2 regions of the Bacillus sp. GW823-FHT06B01 genome follow, and region 1 is predicted to be linked to the other one. Evidence: a T-box and tRNA genes for the amino acid it is inferred to sense, from the RefSeq annotation. Region 1 holds a T-box; the other holds one or more tRNA genes.
The links. A T-box is a leader RNA that pairs with one kind of tRNA and senses whether it is charged. The one in region 1 lies ahead of ileS2 (isoleucine--tRNA ligase), so its partner is inferred to be a tRNA-Ile.
Positions count from the first base shown of each region.

Region 2: it encodes a tRNA-Ile, which carries the amino acid that the T-box ahead of ileS2 (isoleucine--tRNA ligase) is inferred to sense. The anticodon was not compared.

Region 1 is NZ_JBXAHR010000002.1:921,345-925,230, forward strand. It holds gene AC1Q8N_RS11960 (YggS family pyridoxal phosphate-dependent enzyme) at 1-193, shown strand, start outside; gene AC1Q8N_RS11965 (cell division protein SepF) at 213-683, shown strand; gene AC1Q8N_RS11970 (YggT family protein) at 690-953, shown strand; gene AC1Q8N_RS11975 (YlmH family RNA-binding protein) at 969-1,736, shown strand; gene divIVA (septum site-determining protein DivIVA) at 1,826-2,332, shown strand; T-box leader at 2,384-2,608, shown strand; gene ileS2 (isoleucine--tRNA ligase) at 2,680-3,886, shown strand, end outside.
Region 2 is NZ_JBXAHR010000002.1:574,171-578,056, forward strand. It holds gene ispG (flavodoxin-dependent (E)-4-hydroxy-3-methylbut-2-enyl-diphosphate synthase) at 1-186, opposite strand, end outside; gene AC1Q8N_RS09995 (hypothetical protein) at 351-716, opposite strand; gene AC1Q8N_RS10000 (DUF1189 domain-containing protein) at 791-1,549, opposite strand; tRNA gene AC1Q8N_RS10005 (tRNA-Ile) at 1,792-1,865, shown strand; gene sodA (superoxide dismutase [Mn]) at 2,087-2,698, shown strand; gene AC1Q8N_RS10015 (MFS transporter) at 2,814-3,886, shown strand, end outside.

The sequences.
Region 1 (3,886 bases):
TACAGAAGAAGAGGAAGAAATCAGACGCTGTTTTAAGGAGTTGTGTATGCTACAAACAGAGGTGCAGGAGCTAGAATTATTACATGCGCCATGTAAAGAATTATCAATGGGAATGTCTAATGATTACACGATTGCAATTGAAGAAGGTGCTACATATATTCGTTTGGGGACGATTTTAGTAGGAAAAGCGTAAAAGGAAGGAGAATCTTATTATGAGTTGGTCAAAAGTAAAATACTTCTTTTTTGATACACCGGAAGAAAAAGAAGCAGCTCAATATAGTTATGAAAAGGAGCAAACAGACATGAAGAAGCAGCAAGATCCACCAGAACAACAAGATGTTGCGTTTCCAAAAGCGCAACCGAAACAAAATGTTGTGAGCATTGAAACGGCAAAGCAATCTTCAAAAGTTGTTTTATTAGAACCACGCACATATTCGGAAGCACAAGGGATTTCGGACCATTTAAAAGGTAGACGAGCTGTTGTGATTAATTTACAACGAATGTCTACTGATCAAGCTGTACGTATCGTTGACTTTTTAAGTGGTACTGTATACGCTATAGGCGGGGACATTCAAAAAATAGGACCGAAAACATTTATGTGTACCCCTGAAAATGTAGATATTGTTGGTGCAATTTCAGAGTTATTCGGTGAAGAAGAAGACACAAATATAAAGAGGTGGTAATACGCCATGGTAACAGTTTTAAACGTTTTAATTACTGCTATCGAGATCTACTCGTGGGCACTTATTATTTACATTCTTCTATCATGGTTCCCTGGTGCAAAGGAATCAACTTTTGGAGAAATTCTTGCGCGTATTTGTGAACCGTATTTAGAACCATTTCGCAGATTTATTCCGCCGCTTGGTATGATTGATATCTCTCCACTCGTTGCGATTTTCACGTTAAAGCTTGCTACGAATGGTTTAATAAGTATATTCAACTATTTCTTATAGTAAGAGGTTAAATACATGAGCATCTATGAACATTTCAGACCCGATGAAGAGGTCTTTGTGGATAAGGTGTTAGAGTGGAAGCGAGCAGCGGAGTACCATCAAGTGAAGTTAACAGACTTCCTTGATCCAAGACAACAACAAATTGTCACTATGGTAATAGGACAAGGGGATGTTGCTGTACAGTTTGATGGTGCAACGCCTCATGCAGAGCGTAAGAGAGCACTCATTTATCCGGACTATCTAGTAGTGAATGAAGAGGAATTTCAAGTAGAAGTATTGGAAATTGACTATCCTTCCAAGTTTTATACGCTAGAACATAGGCAAATATTAGGTACATTTATGTCTCTTGGTTTAACGAGAGAAAAATGTGGTGATATTTTGCTTCAAGAAGATCGTGCCCAAATTGTAGTCGCGAAAGAAGTTGTATCTTATATTGAGATGAACTTACAATCTATAGGGAAAGTGAAAGTCTCCTTATCACCAGTACAAGGAGAAAAAATTCTACAGATGCAAGAAACGTGGGGAGAGAAATCTGGAACGGTTTCTTCACTTCGTTTAGATGTTATGTTAGCTGAAATGTTACATATATCCAGACAAAAAGTACAACCTTTCATAAAAAATGGTTTAGTAAAAGTTAATTGGAAAACAGTGGAGCAAACTTCTTATGAATGTTATCCAGGAGATGTTTTTTCAGTGAGAGGATATGGACGAAGTAAATTGTTTTCTGTAGAAGGTAGAACAAAGCGCGACAAATGGAGAATTTTGTATGGTATACTAAAATGATTGGTTTTTTAGAAGGAAATCCTCCTATTTTGTCGAAGAAAAGATATAATTGAAATAGGAAATTTAGATAACTACTTGGAGGTGGCGTTGTGCCGTTAACACCATTAGATATTCATAACAAAGAATTTGGTCGCGGATTCCGTGGCTATGATGAAGATCAAGTAAATGAGTTTCTTGATCAAATTATCAAAGATTATGAATTAGTCATTCGTGAGAAAAAAGCTTTAGAAGAAAAAGTTGCGCAATTAGAAGGGAAGTTAGATCATTTCTCTAATATTGAAGATACGTTAAACAAATCTATCATCGTTGCACAAGAAGCAGCGGAAGAAGTAAAACGTAATGCGCAAAAAGAAGCAAAATTAATCGTACGTGAAGCTGAAAAGAATGCAGATCGTATTATTAACGAAGCGTTAGTAAAATCAAGAAAAGTTGCCTTTGATATTGAAGAGCTAAAGAAACAAGCGAAAGTATTCCGCACTCGTTTCCGTATGTTATTAGAAACACAGCTTGAAATGTTAAACAACGATGATTGGGATAAACTAATTGAGTTAGAAGACGAAGTAGATGAACTGTTGAAAAAAGAAGAAACAGTGTAAGCTTGACGTTTTTCTCATTATTACATATAATTTTAAACAACATATTTATTAAGAAAAACGAAGATAGGGATAAGTACCTTTTTCATACCTTATATAGCGAACTGAGGATGGTGTAAGCTCAGGATAAGGAGATAATGGGAATATCACCCTGGAGTTCCGCGCTGAACAAATAGAGTAAGCGTAGGCGTATATTCGCGTTAAGAATATAAAGAGGATTGTATACATACGTATAGGATCTACTAGGGTGGTACCGCGGGAGACTTTCTCGTCCCTTTTGGGGATGAGAAAGTCTCTTTTTTATTCCGTTTTTTAAGTGTTTCTTTTATACATGTAAGGAGGAATTGAGCATGGAGTACAAAAATACATTACTAATGCCAAAAACAGAGTTCCCAATGCGTGGGAATTTACCAAAACGTGAGCCTGCAATGCAAGAACAGTGGGCTGAAATGAATATTTATGAAAAGGTACAAGAACATACGAAAGGTCGTCCTTTATTTGTACTGCATGATGGACCTCCATATGCGAATGGTGACATTCATATGGGACATGCATTAAATAAAGTGTTAAAAGACTTTATTGTTCGTTATAAATCAATGACTGGTTACTGCGCACCATATGTACCGGGTTGGGATACACACGGTTTACCAATTGAGCAAGCTTTAACAAATAAAGGTGTAAAGCGTAAAGAAATGACAGTTGCTGAGTTCCGTAAGTTATGTGCAGAGTATGCATATGAACAAGTAGAACGTCAACGTGAACAATTTAAGCGTTTAGGTGTACGTGCAGATTGGGATAACCCATATATTACTTTAGAGCCGGCTTATGAAGCGCAACAAATTAAAGTGTTCGGTGATATGGCGAAAAAAGGTTATATCTATAAAGGGCAGAAACCAGTTTACTGGTCTCCAACGAGTGAATCAGCTTTAGCAGAAGCTGAAATTGAATACCAAGATAAAAAATCAGCATCTATTTACGTAGCATTCCCTGTAAAAGACGGAAAGAACGTATTAGAAGGTGATGAGAAATTCATTATCTGGACAACAACACCTTGGACGTTACCTGCAAACTTAGGTATTTCTGTTCACCCAGAACTTGAATACGCTATTGTAAAAGTAAATGATGAAAAATATATTATTGCTTCTGAACTATTTGAGACAGTTGCAAAAACGTTAGAGTGGGAAAATGCTGAAGTTGTGAAAACGGTAAAAGGTAGCGAACTTGAGTATACAGTTGCAAAACATCCATTCTACGATCGTGATTCATTAGTTATGCTAGGAGATCACGTAACAACAGATGCAGGTACAGGTTGTGTTCATACAGCACCAGGACACGGGGAAGATGACTTCGTTGTTGGTAAAAAGTATGGATTAGAAGTACTTTGCCCAGTTGATGATAAAGGTGTATTAACAAATGAAGCACCTGGATTTGAAGGCTTATTCTATGATAAAGCTAACAAGCCAATTACAGAAAAATTAGAAGAAGTAGGCGCGTTACTGAAGCTAGCATTCATTACGCATTCATACCCACATGATTGGAGAACGAAAAAACCAATTA
Region 2 (3,886 bases), 350 kb from region 1:
GCGTTCGTCTGGAACAGCAACACGGACGACTTGACAGCCAGCTTCTTCTAAACGTTTAATTTCAGCAACTGTTGCTTCAACATCATGTGTTTTTGTTGTTGTCATACTTTGTATAATTAATTCATTATTACCGCCAATTGTTAAATTACCGACTTTAACTGGACGTGTTTTTGTACGATGAGTCATTTCATTCACGAATAGATCGCTCTCCTTATAAAAGAAGTTTCTTATTTAGTCCCTCATATCAATGAAAGTATACGTGATACAGGGCTATAGAAACCGAAGTGCTCGGTTTCACTTTTACTATTGTATCAGCGCCTTTATGTAATTGACAAGGATTAAGTGATTGCTCATTGATATAACGGGAATTTATAAGACTTTCCAATTTGTATTTTTGTAGCAGATGTACTTTTGTTTAGTTGTTTAAAGTCATCAATTACCTTTTCAATGGAAGGGATTTTTTTCTTATTAATTTGTTCGGTAATAGAAAGAACTGTCTCACCTGTTTTGACTTCGATTGTTTTATAAGTTACATCTGTTTCTTTTTCTGCTTTGTTCTCTTTCTTTTGTTTTGTATCTGTATTTTTTTGCTTTATCGTTTGGGCAGCGGTTGTTTTTTTATATGAACTTAACATCGGTAAAGTGCCGATTTTTATATCGTAATAAAATATATAACCAAGAACAAGCACGAATAAGAATATACCTAATCTTTTCATATTCTTCACTCCTTTGCTAGGAATATATGCTTGTCCAAAAAAAAAATGCCTATTTAGGCATTTTTTTTTCGTTCTTATTTTTCTTTCGGTTTTGGAACTTCTTTAATCGTTAAGTAAAGAACAATTAAAACAACTGCGATATAAATGAATGTTGAACCAGGTACAACAATTTTGAATAGATCCATAATCATAAAGAAGATTGTTGGGATTGTGTAGCTGTATGCAGTTAACGTCCATATTTGCTTATAAGATAATTTACGTTGACCACTCATAGCAGAACCTATAAACGCAAGTAAAGTAATTCCTAAGAAAGTAATAAACAATTGGAATAGGTACACTAACACTCCAATAACGGCTAGTAAAATTGGATAAATACTATCGAATACAGAAATGAAATCTTGCAAATCTTTCTTCTCAAGAGATGTCCCTAATAAATCATTATAGGAGTATGTTTGTGTTTGACCATTTCCTATAGAAACTACTTTATCTTTTAAAATAAATAAACCAGTTTTGTTTTGATATGTTTCTATATCTGTTGTATTGGGGTCAAATACGAAAAGAGCATCTCCCTCTTCCTTTAGAATAGGTTGTTCAATATCTGCTTTTAGTTCACCGTTTTCGATTTTAAAATCAGGTAAATCTTTTTCAATTGCTTGATTTACCATGCTGACACTATCTTGGATAAAGCTGCCGTAAAAGAATGTTCTTGGAATAGTAGTGATTAGACAAAGTAGCATAATATACAAAATGGTTTTTCCGATTTTTTGAAAACGGAATAGCGCCATATCTTTAGGCGAATATACGCTTTTTGCTAATTGGGTAAATATGGACATAGATTCACTTCCTTTATGTATGTATAAAATCATTGTAACGTAGGAATCTAGAGAATCTCAAGATATATTATATTTACATATAGTGGAGATAACTAAATTTCTTTTTATTAATTTTCTTCTTTTATATGAGAAAAATACAATTGACACTTTTCTTTGTCATATGGTAAATTTATCTTACATTTCTTAAAGGATATATCCGATAGGAATTCCTTTATTTGATATGTTGTTACATACATAATTGTGGACCCTTAGCTCAGCTGGTTAGAGCAGACGGCTCATAACCGTCCGGTCGTAGGTTCGAGTCCTACAGGGTCCATATCCATTTCGCATGTTTATTATGTCAGTGGGAAGCTTCCTTGTAGAAGGGAGCTTTTTTTACGGAATATATGAGCATTTTAATTGAAAAGAAGTGGGATTTTTGCTACGTTAATGATAGCAAGACAATGTGATTTATTTGTTTGCACCCTATGGCAATTAGGGTAGAATGAAGTTGTATGTCACTTAAGTGGCAATACATAAACTGGGAGGAATATAACAATGGCAAAACACGAATTACCAAATTTACCTTATGCGTATGATGCTTTAGAGCCTCACTTTGACAAAGAAACAATGAACATCCATCATACAAAACATCATAACACTTACATTACAAACTTAAACGCTGCTTTAGAAGGTCATGCAGAATTAGCTGACAAAAGCGTAGAAGAATTAGTTGCAAACTTAAACGAAGTACCAGAAGCAATCCGTACAGCAGTACGTAACAATGGTGGCGGACATGCTAACCATACATTCTTCTGGACAATCTTATCTCCAAACGGCGGCGGACAACCAGTAGGCGAACTTGCAACTGCAATTGAAGCGAAATTCGGTAGCTTCGATGCATTCAAAGAAGAATTCGCAAAAGCTGGCGCAACTCGTTTCGGTTCTGGTTGGGCTTGGTTAGTAGTAAACAATGGTGAGTTAGAAGTAACAAGCACGCCAAACCAAGATTCTCCTCTAACTGAAGGTAAAACTCCAGTTGTAGGTTTAGATGTTTGGGAACATGCTTACTACCTAAATTATCAAAACCGTCGTCCTGACTACATCGGTGCATTCTGGAACGTTGTAGATTGGAACGCTGCTGAAAAACGTTACCAAGAAGCAAAATAATTGTAATAACGATAGAAAAAGCTAGGAGAATGCTCCTAGCTTTTTCTATGCTTTCCTTTTACATAATTGGGCTTGTCTTTGGAAGACTAGAACATGAAGTAAAGGAGAGTTGTGTATGAAGTGGAAACATATAATTGGTGACGTTGAAGTGAATCGGGATTTAGTGTTGTTGCTCCTTATTGGAGGTTTATACACGCTCGCAATTTCTTTATCGAATACGTTTGTTAACATTTATTTATGGAAACAAACACAAAATTATGTGAATCTTGGCTTGTATAATTTGGCCAGCGTTGTATTGCAGCCTCTCACATTTCTTATAGGTGGGAAATTAGCGAAGCGTATTGATCGCTCAATCTTGTTACGAATAGGCGTAGGCACGTTAGCTATTTTTTTTATCGTTGTTTTAGTAGCGGGAAAAAGCGCTTCTCACTATATTTTATTAATGGGGGCTCTTTTAGGAGTCGGATATGGTTTTTACTGGCTCGCGTTTAACTTATTAACATTTGAGATTACAGAACCAGAAACAAGAGATTTCTTTAATGGGTTTCTTGGACTTCTTACATCCTTCTCTGGCATGATTGGACCGATAGCAGCTGGATACACAATTTCACGTATGGAAAAATGGAGTGGCTATACGGTCATATTCTTTCTTTCGTTAGTGTTATTTGCAATTGCTGTTATTTTAAGCTTTTTTGTATCTAAGAGAGAATGTGAAGGACGGTATGAAATTGTACAAGTATTGAAAGAGCGGCAGATTGATAAAAATTGGGGAAGAATTACACGTGCTCATTTTTTCCAAGGGTTGAGAGAGGGAACGTTTATTTTTGTGATTTCCGTGTACGTGTATTTAGCGACGGATAGTGAACTCGCCTTAGGAAAATATAGCTTAGTAAATTCTGCTGTATCATTTGTATGTTACTACTTAGTCACTCGTATGTTAAAGAAAGAGTGGCGGAAAAAAGCAATTTTACTTGGAGGCATTATTTTATATGCTGTCGTATTTTTAGTTATATTCAACGTTACATACGCAAAATTACTTATTTATGCAGCGTGTATTGCGGTTGCATACCCTATTTTGCTTGTTCCGTACGGGTCCATGACATACGATGTAATTGGCAGAGCGAAAAATGCGAGAGAGTGGCGTGTAGAGTATGTAGTTGTCCGAGAATTATGGTTAAATGCAGGAAG